2 linked regions of the Saccharicrinis fermentans DSM 9555 = JCM 21142 genome follow. The protein of the gene in region 1 interacts with the protein of each later gene in a pairwise test. Links are inferred from orthologs where the notes say so. Each region holds a gene or a part of one and is shown on either strand. Other genes may lie near its edges.

Evidence for each region.
Region 2: the proteins of sfsA (region 1) and CYTFE_RS0115375 interact in binary tests that used the Escherichia coli proteins (3 or more experiments, as listed by UniProt). The link is inferred for Saccharicrinis fermentans DSM 9555 = JCM 21142 from one-to-one orthologs.

The regions. Positions count from the first base shown.
Region 1 is NZ_KI912107.1:740,876-750,837, forward strand. Bases 2,094-5,034 are described here. They hold sfsA (DNA/RNA nuclease SfsA), read right to left. Parts: upstream 3,940-5,034; coding sequence 3,247-3,939; downstream 2,094-3,246. Other genes in these bases: CYTFE_RS24760 (AMP-binding protein), read left to right, coding at 2,094-2,582; CYTFE_RS30610 (AMP-binding enzyme), read left to right, coding at 2,602-2,889; CYTFE_RS0103230 (YkgJ family cysteine cluster protein), read left to right, coding at 4,029-4,268; CYTFE_RS0103235 (lysophospholipid acyltransferase family protein), read left to right, coding at 4,326-5,034. In the rest of the region: CYTFE_RS0103215 (DUF445 domain-containing protein), read left to right, coding at 1-1,002; more of CYTFE_RS24760, read left to right, coding at 1,263-2,093; more of CYTFE_RS0103235, read left to right, coding at 5,035-5,057; CYTFE_RS0103240 (RluA family pseudouridine synthase), read right to left, coding at 5,155-6,849; CYTFE_RS24765 (putative signal transducing protein), read left to right, coding at 7,359-7,577; CYTFE_RS0103250 (DUF423 domain-containing protein), read left to right, coding at 7,584-7,967; CYTFE_RS0103255 (M56 family metallopeptidase), read right to left, coding at 8,114-9,958. UniProt on the Escherichia coli protein: Binds to DNA non-specifically. Could be a regulatory factor involved in maltose metabolism.
Region 2 is NZ_KI912107.1:3,776,394-3,786,357, reverse strand. What follows is about bases 2,478-5,420. They hold CYTFE_RS0115375 (glutamate-5-semialdehyde dehydrogenase), read right to left. Parts: upstream 4,603-5,420; coding sequence 3,352-4,602; downstream 2,478-3,351. Other genes in these bases: proB (glutamate 5-kinase), read right to left, coding at 4,634-5,420; CYTFE_RS0115380 (N-acetylornithine carbamoyltransferase), read right to left, coding at 2,478-3,229. Also shown: argH (argininosuccinate lyase), read right to left, coding at 1-197; CYTFE_RS0115390 (M20 family metallo-hydrolase), read right to left, coding at 394-1,485; argB (acetylglutamate kinase), read right to left, coding at 1,482-2,264; more of CYTFE_RS0115380, read right to left, coding at 2,282-2,477; more of proB, read right to left, coding at 5,421-5,707; proC (pyrroline-5-carboxylate reductase), read right to left, coding at 5,743-6,543; CYTFE_RS0115360 (NUMOD4 domain-containing protein), read right to left, coding at 6,608-7,195; CYTFE_RS0115355 (aspartate aminotransferase family protein), read right to left, coding at 7,243-8,367; argC (N-acetyl-gamma-glutamyl-phosphate reductase), read right to left, coding at 8,579-9,544; CYTFE_RS0115345 (argininosuccinate synthase), read right to left, coding at 9,628-9,964. UniProt on the Escherichia coli protein: Catalyzes the NADPH-dependent reduction of L-glutamate 5-phosphate into L-glutamate 5-semialdehyde and phosphate. The product spontaneously undergoes cyclization to form 1-pyrroline-5-carboxylate.

The sequences.
Region 1 (9,962 bases):
AAATGGCTGGCACCCGAGATTATTAAAGAGAAGATTGCTGAATTCTCTATTGTTAAAAATATAATGGAAGCTTTGCGTCTTCCAAAGAATAAAAAACGGGTGGTTGGCTTTTTTAAGGATACTTTAGTCAGATTGACGCGAGAATTGGATACTCCGGAAATGGTTGGTTTTATTCAATCTATTATGAGAGAGCAAATGAAAGACCTCAATGTGGCAAGTCCTGTTGGTTCATGGATGAAAAGGTCAATCCATGAAGGAGCGCATGAACCCTTATGGCGCATGGTTTTTTCCTCGGCACAAAAAACTATTTTTGATAATACAACACGGCTGGCTATGCTCAACTTGGTGGAGAAGCAGTTGCAAGAATATAAGCGTGAAGGACTGTTTAAAGGGATTTTTCTGGGTATTGCAGGTGGATTGGGAGTGATGAACAGTGAGGTGATATGTGATAAGATATTGACTTCAATGAATAGTTTTATAGAGCACGCAAAAGATGATCCAAAGCATCAACTTCGTATGAAAGTTGAGGATCGCGTTTTGCGGTTTTCTGAGCAACTTATTTCCGGCGATCCGGAAGCGGTAAAGATGATGGACGTTTGGAAACAAAAAATTATTAATAATACCGATGCGCAGCATATGATCCGAAACCTTTTGTCAAATTTGCGGGAGTCCTTGAGTCATCAACTAACTAAAAATGAATCGGAGATTTCAGGTTTTATAGAAAAGAATATGGATAAAGTATTGCTAGAGTTGGAAGGAGATAAGGATAATCAGGATAAGATAGATCGATGGTTAAGATTTAATATTAGTGAACTGATAGTTAAGTATCATCCCGAAATAGGGGAGATGGTACGTCTGAGCCTGACAAAGCTTGACGATGTAGAATTGGTTAGTCAGATTGAAGATAAAGTAGGAAATGATCTTCAATTTATTCGACTAAATGGTGCCGTTGTGGGTGGTTTGGTGGGCGTGTTCATTGCAACTCTGCGGTTAATGTTGTAACCCGAAAAATGTATTAGAAAATATTTTGAGAATAAAATTGGAAGCCATTGGTTTGCTCTATAACCTGTTTTATGAGAAGATGAGAATGTTTGTTGGTAAAGTTTTTATTGGTGATGGATGAGTCTGTTATGCTGCTTGTTATGAGTGTGGAAGTGTCTAGTGTAAGATAATGAAATAATGAAAAAAATTATGATTTTAATCAAGTATTGCAAATTCCTTCTTACATTTATGGCCTTTTTAAAAATCAAACATTACTTATCGTGACAAAATTATCATACGAAAGTGGCGCTTCGGATAAACCTTTATTGGGCGTTACTATCTCAGAAAAACTAAAAGAAACCGTCGAAAAATATCCCGACTCTGAAGCCTTGTGTGTTCCTTACCAGAATTACAGGGTTACCTATAAAGAGTTTTGGAAGGATGTGGAAGAAGTGGCCAAAGGTATTTTAAGCTATGGGCTAAAAAGAGGCGATCGCGTAGGGATTTGGTCGGCCAACCGTTTTGAGTGGGTGTTGGTTCAGTTTGCTACTTCGCGCATTGGTGCCGTGATGGTGAATATTAATCCTGCATACAAAGCATCAGAACTTAAGTATGCCCTCAGGCAGTCTGAGGTTAGACTATTGATCATGTCCAAAGGGTTTAGGAAAACAAATTATACCGAGATATTGAATGAGGTAAGGGCCGAATGTATACATTTGAAACATATTGTGGTTATTGATCATGATTGGAATACCATGCTAGGAGCAGGAAAGAAAATAACCACAGAACAACTGGAATCTATAGAGCGAGAGCTTCAGTTTGACGATGCTATTAATATTCAGTATACATCTGGAACTACCGGTTTTCCTAAGGGAGCTACTTTATCGCACCATAATATATTGAACAATGGATATTTTATTGGTGAACGATTAAGATATACAGAAAAGGACAAGGTGTGTATTCCAGTGCCGCTTTATCATTGCTTTGGAATGGTGCTGGCTAATATGGCCTGTATCACTCACGGAGCATGTATGGTACTAACGGGTGAAGCTTTTGACCCCGAGGTGGTCATGCAGACTGTTCAGGATGAGAAATGTACTTCGTTATATGGTGTTCCTTTAATGTTCATTGCGGAATTGAATCATCCACGATTTGAAGAGTTTGATTTTTCAAGTTTGCGCACAGGAATAATGGCTGGAGCATCATGTCCAGAATCTGCGATGAAAGCGGTCCGTGAAAAAATGAATATGAAGGAGGTGGGAATCTGTTATGGTATGACGGAAACATCACCTGTGAGTACACAGACTTTTGTGGATGATAATGAGTATCGAAGGTGTGCTACCGTGGGTAAAGTTCATCCTCATCTTGAACTGAAAATCATAGACCCCCAGAGCGGTAATATTGTACCCCGAGGCACGATGGGCGAATTATGTACGCGAGGATATTCTGTGATGTTAAAGTATTGGAATAATCCGGAAGCAACTGCTTCTGTAATTGATGAAGGGCGTTGGATGCATACTGGTGATTTGGCAGAAATGGATGAGGATGGATATGTTAAAATAGTTGGTAGAATTAAAGATATGATTATAAGGGGGGGGTGAGAATATTTCACCTTTTGAGGTGGAAGAGTTTTTACATCAGCATCAAACGATTAAAGAGGTTCAAGTGATTGGTGTTCCTGATCAAAAATATGGAGAAGAAGTGATGGCCTGGATTATTCTAAAAGATGGGGTGCAGGTTAGTGAAGATGAGCTAAAAGCATATTGTAAGGGGCAAATTGCTACCTACAAGATTCCAAAGTATTGGAAATTTGTGTCTGAGTTTCCAACAACAGTAACAGGAAAAGTGCGTAAGGTTGAAATGCGTGATATATCGGCAAAAGAATTGGGGTTAACACAGCGAAAATAAGAGTTGTTTGGCATTTGGATGGTTTATGAAATAAGCTAATAATGATTTTTCAGGGGAAGACCTTGGTCTTCTCCTTGTTTTTAACGCTTCTCCGTCAGCAAAAATATTAACGGAAGTTTCAGAAGGCAATTCAGAGGTGTTGTTGATGTAAAGTTCTTCTTGTTTAGATTAACAAAAATATTTGCATGACAACTATAAACAACATTTATGCCCAACTTTTGGCACTGACCCGCTATTTTAAAGGACATCAGAAATACCTGATCATATGAATCAACATGTTATTATTTCCTCAAAATAAGGATGTCATTTTCGAAAATCAAAGGTCTACTTTCGTTTTATCAAGGAGATGACGTACGATCAGATAGTAAAGGGTAATTTTTGGGTGAGTTCAATGCCTTTGGGACTCACTTGCGCGATGTAAGGAAAAATCTCAACACCCATTTCATATGCTTCTTTGAGGGCCATGGCATAGTGCGGATCAATTTCACTGGCTGCACCAAACGAATGGATGTCTTGTCTTTGAATCACATAGAACATAATGGCTCTCATACCTTCTTTTTTTACTTCCATCAACGTTTTTAGATGTTTTTGTCCTCTGGTAGTTACTGCATCCGGAAATAGTGCCTTGTTGCCTACTTTCATGGTTACGTTTTTTACTTCAATAAAACATTTTTCCTGATCGTTTTCAGCATAGACGTCAAAACGGCTGTTACCAAATTGAACCTCTCTTTTTACCTCTGTATATTTGTTGATGCCAGCAATTTTTTGATCTCTGATGGCTTCATATACTAATAAGTTTGGGATGCTGGTGTTTATTCCAATCCAATGATTATGTATGAAAATCATTTCCCAAGTAAATTTTGTCTTACGCTTGGGATCTTTGGCAGGTGAAAGGTAAACTGGAGCCCCTTCTTCAATACATGTTTTCATGCTTCCTGAATTGGTGCAATGTGCCACTACAATACTACCGTCCTCGAGTTCAATATCTGATAAAAAACGTTTGTAGCGTCTTATTAATTTCCCGGGAATCAAATCCATATTAAATTTCATGTAGCTCTTAATTTTTTAAAACTTACTGTCTATTTACTTTTATCTATCAGCACCTAATGTAAAATTATTATTTTTGTCAGCAAAAAATTATGGAATGTAGAGTTGGATGTGCGGCTTGCTGTATTGCCCCATCAATATCTTCTCCTTTACCAAAAATGCCTCAAGGAAAGCCGGCCATGACACCATGTGCACATCTGACTGAGGATTATAGATGTGAGTTATTTGGTAAAAAGGAGCGCCCCAAGGTATGTGGAGGATTTAAAGCGGAACCTGATTTTTGTGGACGAGATAGGGATGAAGGTATACGTATTTTATCTAGTCTGGAATAAAGGGGCTTAGGATACATCAGTTCATTGCGTACATTTTAATCTTGATATTGTTGGAGTATGAAAGTTGTTGGAAAAATTATTTACCAAATTTATAAATGGATTATTTTTATTCCAGTCTTTGCAATAGCCAGTATCGTTTTTTCGTTGGGAGCAGCATTGTTTGCTGTACTGGTGTCGCCTGCAGCAGGTAGTATGAGCGGAGTGATGTGGGCTAAAACAGTTGCTTTTTTTACGCCGATGCGTGTTAAAGTATCAGGGAAGGAGAATATTAAGAAAGGGCGATCTTATGTGATTGTGGCTAATCATCAAAGTGCCTATGATATCTTTGCCTTATATGGATTTCTAGGAATTGACTTTCGATGGATAATGAAAAAGGAATTGAGGCACGCTTTCTTTATTGGTCCTGCCAGTGCTAAAGTAGGTCATATTTTTATAGATAGGTCTTCGCCCAAAGCTGCTTTTGATTCTATCAATGAAGCCAAGGAGAAACTAGTTAATGGTACTTCTGTTGTTATTTTTCCTGAAGGAACACGTAGCGGAAGTAATACTGTTCGGCGCTTTAAAAGTGGTGCCTTTAAAATGGCTGAGGAATTAGAACTGCCCATCCTCCCGGTTACCATCAAAGATACGCATAAAGTATATGGTGGAGGGATTTTTAATGTACATCCCGGAAAAGTACATCTTACAATTAATCCTTGCATAGATACTTCAAAATATAAGGGTGATATTCATGGCCTAATGGCAGACACGAAAGAGGCTTTGATAGCTCCTATCAAAGAGTATAATTGATTTTTTGTTTCAAGAGGTAGCTGTGATGGAATGGATATTCATAGCAAAGGAGATAGTAATAACTGAATGGTCAGGTAGTTCATTGTTTTCATTGATGTTAAAAATTTGCTTGGGCCTTTATTTTTATTTTTTCATGACTGACAGGGTGTCTAAATTCGAGATATTCAGCATGTAGATATAATCGATTACTTTTAATGCCATATAAATCATCTCCAACAATGGGGTGGTTTAAACCTAGGTGATGAGCCGCATGAACCCTAAGTTGGTGTGTTCTGCCTGTAATAGGGAAGAAGTGTACGCGTGTTTTCCCATCTTTTCGCTCTATTACTTTAAACTTTGTTCGGGCCGCTTTCCCGTATTCATAACATACCAGTTGGCGAGGACGGTCATATAAATCAACACGCAACGGTAATTCTATAAAACCTTCATCACTTTCAACTATGCCATCAAGTAGTGCCACATATCTTTTTTGGATGGTTCTTTCTTCAAATTGTTTTTGGAGTATTTTATGGGCTTCCTTATTCTTGCATGCCAAAATTAGTCCTGAGGTAGACATGTCTAAACGGTGTACAAGAAGTGGTCCTGTGGCTTCAGGGTATTTCTGACGTACCCTGCTAGCGACGGAATCTTCTGTATTTTTACCCGGTACCGATAAAAATTCGGGTGGCTTATTGATCACCAATATATCATCATCTTCGTAAACAATATTCAGTTCTTCAGTTTGCATTTTGGGGGATTGTATCGGATTATCATCCATTTTAATTCCCTTTAGCATATGGGTCAATATGGGTTCGCATTTGCCTTTGCAGGAGGGGTAAAAGTTTTTGTGTTTTCTAATTTCCGATTTAGGACTTTGTCCCCACCAAAATTCTGCCATAGCAATGGGTTTTAGCTGATGTGCAAAGGCAAATTGAAATAATTTTGGAGCGGCACAGTCGCCAGCACCTGCCGGAGGAACCTTTTGTGAAGTGTTTGCAAATATTTCACTAAGCCCTTTGGTTTCGCCATCTTTATTTAAAAATTGGTATTGATCAAAGAGTTTTTGCTGTAAGGCAGCCGATCGTTTTTTTCTTTCTTCTTTTAGTGAATTAATTTTGAGGGTGAAAGATTTTAGCTGTTCCTCATTTTCAATGTGCTTTTTTTGCCAGTGTTTTTTTAGTTGTTTGTAATCATATTGTTGTTGAAGGCTCTCCTGTTTAAGGGTTTCTTTTAGTTGCTCGTAATTGCTTTGATCAAGCTTTTCTTTCTCTTGGTTTCGGCGTTCTTTGCGTGCGTCTTTGGCTTTTTTCATCCATTGTCTGAAGGCTTTTAATTCTTGTTCAGACTGATCAGCTTCTTCTTGGAGTGTTGTTTTACATTTGAGATAGTTGTGATCGTTTTCAAGGGCCTGAATGGTATGATTAATATGGCTTATTTGCTCTTCTTCTTTTTTAAAGAAGCCATCTTTGTTTAGTAGGTCGTAAATGGGTGGCACAAAGCCAGGGAGGTCGTTGGAGTTGGCCAGTTTGCCACTGAAAGCACATAAGAACCCCAATTGACCATTATTTTTTTGAACTACCAGTACGCCAAACATTTTTCCAATGTTGGTTCCTGTTACGGGGTGATCTATGCCAAAATCATGGTGCCAATTATTTTGTGTGAGCAGGTGTTGTTGTAGTTGTTTGGCTGCTTCGATGCACAATGGGTGGGGCTCATAATAAAATGGATATGTGAATTTGTCGGGTAATGAAATGTGACTTATGTCCTGATTAAAGTGGATGAAATAACTATTAATGGCGTGCTCTTTTTGCATTGCTTACAGATAAAATAATGGCAAAAATACAAAGGAATATGGTAAAAACGTCTACTTAAGGTATTAAAGTGTATTTTGCAAGAAGAGAAGCCAATATGGCGTTGCGTAATAATGTTTTAATTGGTTAGCTCTTTGAAAGATGCCATTGTTAGTCCTGTCTGCTATTTGTTTGAATGAATGCTTCCCATGAGTGTTTGTCAAATAGTTGCTTTTGCAGACTGTGTATTGGTACGAAACGAGCGTTTGATATTTTTGTATGTCTCGAATAATTAGTATATATTATTAAAAATATTAGAAAAAGGGTATCTTTATTGGTGTATTGCGAAGCGGAAGAGAAACGAGTCGTCAATACGTTTTTTTTAGTTAGAATGGCCTATTCGGTGAGTTCCGGATAAGCGTTGAAAGATAAATTTATACATATGAAATGAGCCATGAGAGTAATCTCTCACACAGAAGAATGATTATTCCGGCGAGTTCCATATGGTAATTGAAAAACAAATTATAATCATATGAAAAGAATTATATATGGACATAGGGTGGATATAGAAATTTATAAGGCCCTTTTGGAGGAAGCCGACATTACGTGTTTGGTTAAGAATGAATTTGAAGAAGCTGCGAGTGCCGGGTTTGGCTCTGGTTTGCCCGGTAATGCCGATTTATTTGTTGATGAGAGTGATTTTGATAAGGCTGAAACAATTATAAATGCCTATAAAGAGTCTAATGAATAAATGGTTATGAAGAAAATTGTTTTATTGGTGGGTGCATCTTATGGCTTATTATCTGTTGTATTCGGAGCCTTTGGTGCACATGCTCTAAAAAAGATATGGAGTGTAGAAACCTTGCAAAGTTTTGAAACAGGCGTTAAGTACCAAATGTATCACGCTTTGGTGTTGTTGTTGATTGGTTTCTATTTTTCTTTTTCTACAAAAGTAGAAAATAGCATGGCTTGGTTTTTTATTTTGGGTACCTTCTTATTTTCGGTGAGTATATATTTGTTGGCTTTTGCAAAGACCTGGAATATTTCATTGAGTTGGTTGGGGCCTGTTACTCCGTTGGGCGGTTTGTTGCTTATTCTGGGGTGGGTGTTTTTGTTGGTGAATATTTATAATGAATTTTAATGTAGAAAAGACTTAAAACTATTGTTTGGTAAGGTAGTTTTATGGATTGTTTCGTAAGTGAGAAAAAAAGTCTCTGTGAATAAGTTCTTTCGAGGCCTTGCTCACAGAGAATTTAAATGGTTGTATTTTAGCGACTCTATTTGAGCTTATTTTCGTTCTTGCTTTAGTTCTTCTTTTAGTTTCTTCATTTCTTCTTTTAAAGCTTTCATTTCTTTTTTGAGTTCTGCAGTTTCTTTTTCTTGTTCAAGTATTTCCTTCTCGTTGTATATTCCTATCGTATCTAAGGATTGTCGATATTCAGTTTGTATCAATGAGTCTATGTTGATATTTTCGATGTGGTCGCCCGCCAGTTCAATGGCAATATTGGCTGCTTCTAATGATGTTTCAACAATGGCATCAATGTCTATGTTTTTAAGTATTTGATTTGCAATATCTAATCCTGATTCGGCTGCCTCCAACGATAGCTGAGTGATGGCTTCAATATTTTCTCTATCTTTTGCGTCTTTTATGTTCTTTTTGTTTTCTTTTGCTGCTTGTTTGATTTCTTTCTTGGCTTCTTTTAGTGCGGCTCGGATTTCCTCCTGGATGGAGTCAGTCTTAATTTCATGGATGGCCTGATCTATTTCTAGTTGTGCATCATTCATTTCGGCTTTTATTTCTTCAAAATTAATATCTTGTAAAGCCAAATTTATTTCTTCCATGATTTTACTGGAAAGCGATTGATCATTTTCTGAGAGTGCGATCTCCATGGCTTGTTCCATTTCTTGTGAGAGCTCTTCCTTTTCTTTGGCCAATGCCATATTTTTCTCCAGTTCTTCCATGATGCTGTCTTGCACTGCTTTTGCTCTTGCAGGAGCAAGAGGTGGGGGTGGAGCAAGTGCTTGGATAGAGTCTTTGCTATTTGAATCTGGTGAATATAGGGGAGCGCTGAATGAATTCCCCACAGAGAAGGATACAAGAAAGATACTGCTTATGATGATACAGACGGCAATAAGACCTTCGGAAAAGTTTGTTTTCATGACTCTTTGTTTTTGAATTCGTTTAATTCTTTCTAATAGACTTCCTTTCTTTTTGCTGAAAGCCATGGAAAGATTATCTTGTTGATAACTAAATATATGAGCGTGAGCGAGTGCCTTGGCATAGGTGACTTCATCGCCAGTAATGTCTATGGCAATATCATCGCAAGTATGCTCTCTTTCTGTTCTTATGTGTTTGGAAATAACCCAAATGGCCGGGTGGTAAAAAAATAGTATTTCTATGACTGTTTGAATAATGTTAAATAGATAGTCATTACGGACTATATGAGCCAGTTCGTGTGCGATGATTGCTTCTATTTCTTTTTCGCTTAAGCCAGAAAAAGATTTAATGGGAAATAAAATAATGGGTTTTAAAATGCCGAGAGTTAGAGGAGAAGTAGTGTGTGGTGATTTATATGCTTTTACCTCTCTTGTGATGTGTAATGTTTTGGCCAGGATTTTTAATTTTTCCATCCATTTTTCTTCAAAGGGAAGTAGTTGCAGTGATCTTAATCTGCGATTATAGGCTAGTCCTCCAAGTAATCTCGCTGTGAATAGTCCGATACCAATTAACCATATGGTCAAAAAGATGGGGAAACTACGTTGAAACCATGCTCTTATTTTTACAATTTTTATAGTGTAGTTTGAAGAACTAATAGGTATGGTTGCTTTTTCATCAATGGATTGGGTTATGTTTTTAAAATAAGCAGGATTATGCAGTAGCTCACTTTTTATCTCCTGTTTTTCCAGTGCATAGCTGTATGCATTTGCAAAAGTCGAAATTGACCAGCCTAATAGGGTCACTAGTGCAGTGAAGGATATGAAATACCTTACTTGTGCACTTCGACGATTTAATATGGACAATAGAATTAGTAGTGCTGATAAAATTATAATTCCTTGCCAAAGGGCATGAATAATCGTCCATCCAAGCGCTTCCGTGATAACTGGTGAAAATATGCTTTGCATTGAATACATGATA
Region 2 (9,964 bases), 3.0 Mb from region 1 along the record:
TATATGTTTTGTAACTCACTTAATAGTTGATCTAATTCGTTTTTTTGTAATAATCCAACGCTCTCGAGCATTGTGATATGTGCCATGGTTCCTAATACATCAAAAGGAGCCAGATACAGATCCATTTCACGATCCTTACCTACTGTAAAACGTTCAACTTTATCGTTTACTTTTATGCCTTTGTCCCAAAGTTTCATTTATCTCTATTCACTTTTTTGCACACCCCTTGCTTTTGGCAATTGGTTGCTTATTATTGATATTCTCCCCCCAAGTAATTTAAAAAGATGGTAATTACGGATTGTCAACAGCGTTATCACTATTTCTTATAGTTGAGGCAAATATAAGTTAATAAACTTATAAATTCAAATTGAATTGTTAAAAATATGATATTTATCACATGATTTTATCGTTTATGTAATGGTCTAATTGTAAGTCATTTAATAATTGAAAGTATATTTTAATTCCTTCTTCTATTTCGCTTATTCTGATATACTCATCTGCGGTGTGGGAACGTGCAGAATCGCCGGGTCCTATTTTTAAAGTGTTAAATGTCATCAGTGCTTGATCTGATGTTGTTGGTGAACCATAATAGTTTCTACCTAGTTCTAATCCTCGTTGAACCACTGGATGTTCCAAGGGAATATAGGAGCTGTTTAAGCGTACACTCCTTGGGCTAACCTTGCATTTTACCTTGCTTTGTATAAGGTCGGCGGCCTGTTGATTTCTGTATTTTTCGTTGAGGCGAACGTCCACTACAAATTTACAGCTATCGGGGACTACATTGTGTTGAGTGCCTGCTTGTATCTGTGTAACGGTCATTTTTACAGGGCCAAAAAGGTCTGATGTCTCAGGGAATTGGAAGGTTTTAAACCATTCAATATCGCACAAGGCCTGGTATATGGCATTGAGTCCCTCATTTCGGGCAGCATGACCTGATTTACCTTTGGCTTCACAGTCTAATACCAATAATCCTTTTTCGGCCACTGCCATCTGCATTTGAGTTGGCTCCCCAATAATACCCAGATCTATAGTGCCCAGCTCATCTAGTATAAGTTCTACTCCATTTTTACCCGATATTTCTTCTTCGGCGGTTGCTGCGTAGACAAGATTATAGGGTTGCTCTTTTTCTGATAACAACAAGAAAGTAGCCAGCAAAGAAACCAGTGGACCGCCTGCATCGTTGCTTCCCAGTCCATAAAGGGAATCGCCTTCTAATGTTGCTTCAAAGGGTGGATAGGTCCATTTGGATGATGGTTTTACCGTGTCTAAATGAGAGTTTAACAGGATGGTAGGTTTGTTGCTGTTTCTTTTGCTCGCCCAAACCCACACGTTGTTTTTTTTTCTATTAACGGACAGTTTTTTTTCTTTTAAAAAAAACTCCATTAAATCAGCTGCTTGGTCCTCTTGCCTGCTTAATGATTCTGTGTCAATCAGTTTTTTCAACAGTTCAATGACTTCCTTACTGTAGGTCTGGATGCTTTTCATGATTCATTCGTTAGTATGGTTCCGGTATCTATACCTTCCTTTAGTCCTTGTGTATTGGTGATCATCACCTTTTTAACCCCGTTTGTAAGTGCGTTAAATCCGTTATCTAGTTTGGGTATCATGCCTGCTGCAATAGTACCACTTTCTTGGTATTGTTTGAATAGTTTGTATGTTAAGTTTGTAATAACAGTGTCATCATCATCAGGATTGCTGAGGACGCCTTTCTTTTCGAAGCAATATATCAGTTGTACATCGAACTCTTGTGTCAGGGCGCTGGCTAACGAAGAGGCCATGGTGTCGGCATTGGTGTTAAGCATGTTTCCCTTGCCGTCGTGTGTTAAGGGGGCGATTACTGGTACAACATCCCTTTGGATCAATGTAGTTAGTTCTTTAATCTGTACTGACTTAACATCGCCAACGTAACCGTAGTCGATATCTTTAACAGGGCGCTTAATGGCTGTGATGAGATTGAGGTCGGCACCTGTTAAGCCTACAGAATTAACTCCTTTGGCCTGCAATGAAGCAACGATATTCTTGTTGACTAAACCGGCATATACCATGGTTACAACTTTGAGTGTTTCCAGGTCGGTGATTCTTCTGCCGTCGACCATTTGCGTTTCAATACCCAGCTGTTTTGCAATTTTGGTTGCCGATCTACCTCCTCCGTGAACCAGTATTTTATGTCCTTGTAGGGCTGCGAAATCATGAAGTAGTTCTTGCAGTGATTCTGGCGTTTCAACAACTTTGCCTCCCACTTTGACGATGGTTATTTTTTGCATGATATGTTTTGTTTTGCTTACAGACTTTCTAAAATTCTTTTGATCACGGTTTGTGCCGAAACAACTCTGTTGGCAGCTTCCTGTACTACTAGTGAATTTTCGCTTTCGATTACGCCATCGCTCACAATCATGTTTCTGCGTACAGGAAGGCAGTGCATGAATTTGGCTTGGTTGGTCAAAGCCATTTTTTCTTCGTCAACTGTCCAATCTTTGTCCTGTGAAATAACCTGTCCATATTGTTTAAAGGAAGACCAATTTTTGGCATATATAAAATCGGCACCTTCGAAGGCTTTACGTTGATCGTATTCTACTTCAACGCCAGCAGTGAATTCTTCGGCTAACTCATATCCTTTGGGGTGGGTGATAACAAATTCCACATCAGCTTCTTTCATCCATTCAGCAAATGAATTGGCTACTGCCTGGGGGAGGGCACGGGGGTGGGGAGCCCAGGTTAGTACTACTTTTGGACGCGCCTTAGATTTGTGCTCTTCGATGGTAATTAAATCAGCGAAAGCTTGTAAAGGGTGGCGTGTGGCAGATTCTAAACTGATGACAGGAACACCTGAATACTGGATAAATTGATTGATGACTTTCTCTGTGTAGTCATCTTCTTTGTTTTCAAAGGTAGCAAAAGATCGAACGCCAATCATATCACAGTATTGTCCAATTACCGGAACAGCTTCCTTGATGTGTTCTGGTTTGTCGCTGTCCATTACCACGCCCATTTCGGTTTCTAGTTTCCAACCGTCCTTGTTGATGTCAAGTACCATTACATTCATGCCCATGTTCATGGCAGCTTTTTGTGTGCTTAAACGTGTACGAAGGCTGGAGTTGAAAAATACCAGTATGATGGTTTTATTCTTTCCTAATTCTTGAAAAGCATAAGGGTTTTGTTTTACTTCAACGGCATCCTGTAATGCTTTCTTTAGGTCTCCTATATCTTCAACTTTTAAAAATCTTTTCATATGTTTATAATTTGTTTCTTAATGGCCATATGGAACTCACAGAGACGAATCATGCTCTTGTGTGAGAAATCCTTTATCATGGCTTGTTTTATGTGTTAATTATATTGTTGTTTAAGCTTGGTTTATGCAGGACGGATATTACCATTTCCTTTGATCAACCACTTATAACTAGTTAGTTCTTTTAGTGCCATTGGTCCACGGGCATGTAATTTTTGGGTGCTGATACCTATTTCGGCACCCAGGCCAAACTGAGCACCGTCGGTGAAGGCTGTGGAGGCATTTGCATACACAGCAGCAGCGTCTACTTCATTGAAGAATCGTGCAATTGCTTCGCTGTCTTCTGCTACAATCGCTTCACTGTGTTTGGAGCTAAAGGTATAGATGTGATTGAGCGCTTCGTCTAAATTGTCCACCGTTTTTATGGACATTTTATTGGATAAGAACTCTGTTCCGTAGGATGCTGGGGTTGCTTTTTGCAATAGCTTAGGAGGATAATTATCCTTCAGACTGGCAAAAGATGCATCGTCGGCAAATACTTCTACGTCAAAGGCTTTTAACTCCCTCATGATCGATGGTAGCTCTTTTAGTTGGCTTTTGTGTAGTACCAAGCAGTCTAGAGAATTACATACGCTCGGTCTTCTGGTTTTAGCATTGGCTACAATATGTGATGCTTTTTCAATGTTGGCTGACGCATCCACATAGGTATGTACGATACCGGCACCTGTTTCGATGACTGGAATATTGGCATTGTCGCGAACCGAATTAATAAGACCCTGCGATCCTCTGGGGATGAGTATATCCACATATCCTACTGCGTTCATCAGCTCGTTGGCTGCCGATCTGTCTGGTGGTAACAGTTGTAGTAACTCCGGATTCAAGCCTTGTTTCTCTAATACCTGATGAATTAAAGCAACAATGGCCTTGTTGGAATAATTTGCATCACTACCACCTTTAAGTACACAGGCATTTCCTGATTGCAGGCAAAGTGAAAAAACATCGAAAGTTACATTGGGACGAGCTTCGTAAATAACACCAATCACACCCAGTGGGACACGTACTTTTTGTAGAGTCATGCCGTTGTCCAGTGTTTTTTCTTCCAGTACTTCGCCAATGGGAAAGGGAAGCTTGGCTACGTTGCGAATATCTGAGGCGATGGCTTCTATTCGTTCCTTACTTAGCATCAGACGGTCGTATCTGGGGTCTTCCTTGTCCATACGCTCCAAATCCTTTTGGTTGGCCAGTAGGAGTGCAGGGATGTTTTTCTCCGCTTCGTCTGCCAATTGGTTCAATAAGGCTGTAATGTCATCCTTACATATTCTGGACAACCCGCGTGCGGCTTCTTTAACTTTTTCGAACTGTTGTAAACATTGCATGCTATGAGTGATTTAGAATTTGAACGTATAATTAAAATAAATACAAATAATCATAATGGATTAGCGGCTGATATTTATTATCGTGCAGATGTTCATCGGCCTTCGATCGGTCGTACTTGGCCCTTCCTATCCCTATTGCTTTCCCATCTTCAGACATAATTTTTAGCAAGTCGCCCTTTTTAAAGTTACCCTGCATATGTGTCACACCGGCCAATAATAAACTGGTAGCTTTTTCTGAATTTAAAGCTTCCATAGCACCCTGGTTAATATAAACCTGAGCATTGGCAAATGCTTCAGAGTAGGCCATCCATTTTTTTACAGCGGGGTATTTTTCTCCCTTTGTAAAATGAGTGTGTTCTACCTTTTTGGGGGCGTTATTTAAGTCAATCAATATGTTCTTGATGGTGCCATTGGCGATGTGGACCGATATGCCTGATGCTGCCGTCTTTTGCGCTATCTTACATTTGGTTAACATCCCTCCACGGCCGAAATTAGATTTGGTGGTGGAGATATATGCTGATAAATCGGTGTGAGCGCTGTCGATGGTTCTGATCACTTGTGTGTCCTTTTTATCGGGGTTTCCGTTGTAGATGCCATTGATATTGCTCAAGATAAAAAGTGCCTCGGAGTTCATCATGGTTGCTAAGAGTCCTGCCAGTTCATCGTTGTCGGTAAACATAAGGGCTGTGACAGATACTGCATCGTTTTCGTTGATGATGGGAACGATATCATTGTCCCATAAAGTTGAAAGGCAATTTTTCATATTCAGGTAGTGCTCTCTGGATCTGAAGTCTTGTTTGGTCACTAAAACCTGTGCGCATTGGATATGATGTTTCTCGAACTGTGTTGAATAGGTGTTGAGTAATTTTACCTGGCCAACCGAAGATAGTAGTTGACGAGAAGAAACGGTGTCTGTTTTTTTGTGTACCTGCACCATTGACCTGCCTGCCGCAACGGCTCCGGAAGAAACTAAAATGATTTTTTTGTTTCGGTCGTGCAGCTGGGCTATTTGGTCCACCAAGTGTGATACTCTTTGATCATGAAGAGTGCCGTCGTCTTTAGTGAGCACATTGGAGCCTATTTTTATTATAATGGATTTATACACTTTTTCTAAGATTGTGAGCTATGGGTTTCTTGAACTTACTTACCGTTCTCAATTTTATTAAATGATGTTAATACTCCTTTGATGAGGGCAGAGCTAAAGCCCTGGTGTTCCATCTCGTTTAATCCGGAGATGGTAACACCACGTGGTGTTGTCACCTTGTCTATTTCTTCTTCGGGGTGTGTGCCTGCTTTGATCAGAAGCTCAGCGGCTCCTTTTACAGTTTGCGCAGCCACCTGCAATGCCAGGTTTGAGCCAAAACCAATTTCTATCCCTCCTTGTGTAGCAGCACGAATAAAGCGTAAGGCATAGGCTATTCCGCAAGCAGCCAGAACAGTGGCAGAAGACATCAGTTCTTCGGGAATAATCAGTGCTTGTCCAACTTGCTCAAAAAGGGTAAGTACAATTTGTTCCTGCTCTTGGTTGGCATGGTGTGCCGAAATACAGGTCATTGACTCCCCAATGGCAATAGCCGTGTTGGGCATGGCTCTGAATATAGGGAGTTCTTTTTTGAAATATTTTTCAATGGACAAGGCGTCTATGCCAGTGGCCAAGGAGATAATGATGGTACCTTTTTGAACGTAAGGACTAATTTCTTCTATTACCTGTTGAATCTGATAGGGCTTAACAGCTAAGAAAATGATGTTGGCATCTGTGGCAGCTTCTATGTTGTTGGAGCTAATGCGGATGTCAAGCTCTTTTAGTGTTTGTATAAGATGGGTTCTGCGTCGGGTGACGGTGATGTTGGACGCAGCAACGATGTTTGAGTTAACAATACCTTTGGCTATGGCTTGTCCTAAGTTACCGCCACCTATAATTGCTATTTTTTTGTTTTTCATAATATGACTCTGTTTGATATTCGAGTTTCATTCACGAATAACAAGCAGATGGTCATTTCATGAACTAATACTCTACACCATTAATTTCTACTTTAACGTGTCCCCAATTTTCTCCCGATTTTATTCGGTATAGTTGCATCTCACTAATGCCAAACTGTTTGGCAATAATCTTTAAGCGTGATTTGCGCTTGGGGTCAAATATTTTTCGCTTCAAACGAATTACCTCGGTCGACGACAGTTTGTGTCCTTGAACCGTTTTTCGTCCTTTTTGTTTTTCTCTTGCCTCTAATACCGACGGGTTGTGCTGCTGATGTTTAAAAACTTCTTCCTTGGTACTCCATTTAAGATTCTGGATGTAGTTGTTGTTTTTGTTGTAATCTACATGAATCACAAATTTAGCATCTTCCCTGTCGTTTTCAATAAAATACTGAGCAACTAATTTATGAATGTAAAAAGTTTTAGACTTTCCAAACGGCCGAACCGGCAATGTGGCATAGCCTCTTAGTCTACCTCCTTTAATGAGATCTCCTTCTTCCAATTTGTCGATGTAACTGATTACTCTCCCGTAATTGGATATGGCGTACTTTTTTTTCAGAGCACCTTCTTCAAAATCAATGTCTTTCCACTCTTCGTTCCAGAAAAATTTAATCATAGCCTGTGTATGTTGATGTTCATTTAATAACGCATCAGGCTCCTAAATTATTGAACGCATTTTACCAATTTATCAATAAATAAATCTGCTTCCTCAATACTAAGATTTAATGGAGGTAAAATTCTTATGGTTTTAGTGCCTGATACTCCGGTAAATATTTTTTCTTCAAAAAGAAGTTTCTTTCTTAACGCTACAATTTCCTCATCAAATTCTAAGCCAATCATTAGTCCATACCCACGTACCTTGCATCCTTTTAACATTTTTTTAGCTTTGGCCAGTAAGTGACTGCCTACTTTCTGGGCATTTTGTATTAGGTCTTCCTTTTCTATTACTTCCAAAACTGCCAATGCAGCGGCACATGCCAGGTAATTTCCCCCAAAGGTAGTGCCTAGCATGCCGTACCATGGTTCAAACTTGTTAGATATTAATACGCCTCCAATGGGAAAGCCATTGCCCATTCCTTTGGCCATGGTTACCAGATGTGGTTTTACCTTGCTGTATTGAAATGCAAAGAATTTTCCTGAACGTCCGTAGCCTGATTGTATTTCGTCCAGGATGAGCACGGTATTGTATTGATTACATAGTTGTTCTAGTCCTTCTAGAAATTCTGCATCGGGTACGATGATGCCACCAATGCCTTGGATGCCTTCGATGATTACGGCGCAAATGTCATTGTTCTTTAATGCTTCTTCAACAGTGTCCAGGTTGTTAAGTTCGAGAATAACACTTTCGTGTTTACTGTTGATGGGTGCTATTATTTTAGGATTGTCGGTAACAGCAACAGCAGCCGAGGTGCGACCATGGAATCCTTTTTTGAAAGAGATAACTTTCTTTTTACCAGTGGCAAAGGAGGCTAGTTTTAATGCATTTTCATTGGCTTCGGCTCCAGAATTACATAGAAATAAATTGTAGTCATCCAGTCCTGATATCTCGCCCAGCTTCCGGGCTAAATCCTTTTGGAGCTGGTTCTGAACCGAGTTGGAATAGAAACCAATTTGATTTAATTGTTGCGTAATTCGTTCTACATAATGGGGGTGCGTATGACCAATGCTTATAACTGCATGACCTCCGTATAAATCCAGGTATTTATGATCGTTTTTATCCCAAATATAACATCCCTGAGCTTTTACTGGCTCAATGTCAAAGAGGGGATATACATCAAATAGTTTCATTCTTTTTTGTGTTTTTTCGATAAAAGATAACAGACCTTATTGAGGGTCCTTTTAAATAATATTCCTACAGGGTTTTGAAATACCCTGCAGGAATATCTACATGTCTTCATTGCATCCACATCTGAATTAAACCTTTTTATGCATTGTCTTTTTTAATCAGATGGGTGGTTCTTTCGGTACCGAAGGGTATCATTTATTGGTTGTGTTTCGGTTAAAAGGCCACGGATTTAAGTCGAAGACCTGCTTTTTCATCTACTCCGAACATCAAATTCATATTGTGTACGGCTTGTCCTGATGCTCCCTTCACAAGGTTGTCGATCATGCTGACGATGAAAATCTTGCCTTCATGTTTTTCAATAAATACAATTGCTTTATTGGTGTTGACTACCTGTTTTAGGTTGGGATTGGTGTCTGTAACAGTTACAAAAGGATGATCTTGATAGTAACGCTTATATAATTGAATTGCTTCTTCCTGACTAAGGTCGCTGTCGGTATATGCTGTGGCCATAATACCACGTGTGAAATTTCCACGTACCGGTACAAAGTTAACAGGCTTGTTAAAATCTTGCTGTAGCTGTTTGAGTGATTGCCTGATTTCACCCAGATGTTGGTGCGAAAATACTTTATAAACAGAAAGGTTGTTGTTGCGCCAGCTAAAGTGCGAGGTAGATGTAGGTTTTTGTCCTGCTCCAGTGGAGCCTGTGACAGCATTCACATGTACTTCGTTTAATTGCTTGGCTGCAGCCAATGGTAAAAGAGCTAATTGAATTGCTGTGGCAAAGCAACCTGGATTGGCAATTTTATTGGCTGTTTTTATGGCTTCCATATTCAGCTCTGGCAGACCATATACAAAATCGTTTCCCGGAGTTTCTATGCGGTAGTCATGACTTAGGTCGATGATTTTAATAGATTCCGGAATCCTATTTTCAGTCAAGAATTCTTTGGATTTTCCGTGACCCATACATAAAAATATGACATCTACTTTTGCTGTGTCTAGTTTCGGAGCAAAGCTCAGTTCTGTATCTCCCAGTAAATCGGTGTGTACCGCCGTTATAGGGTTTCCTGCATTACTGGTGCTTTGCACGCAGGTTATTTCTGCATGGGGATGGTTCAGTAATATTCTGAGTAATTCTCCTGCTGTATATCCTGCTCCACCAACGATTCCTACTTTAATCATATTTTCTGAATAATAGATTGTTAATAAGGGACTTGCTTTTGGGGGCTTGTCCCTTATTTTGATTTTTTTTTGCAGTGCTTGCCTTATTCAATGTCTAACTGGCCTTTATTGACATTGTTAAAGATCTTAAGCTGGTTGCCTATTATGGATGTAAATCCTTTAACATCATCACCGCTCCAACCTTTGTTTACCTCGCCGTAGTCGCCAAAACCGGAGTTCATCAAATCGTTGTCGGATTCAATTCCCACCAACTCGAAACGGTAGGGCCATAATTTAAGTTTAACTTTTCCGTTTACATTCTTTTGTGAGTTATCCAGAAATTTCTCGATATCTCTCATTACCGGCTCCACATATTGTGCCTCGTGTAATAGCATTCCGTACCAGTTGCTTAGTTGTTCTTTCCAGTACATCTGCCATTTT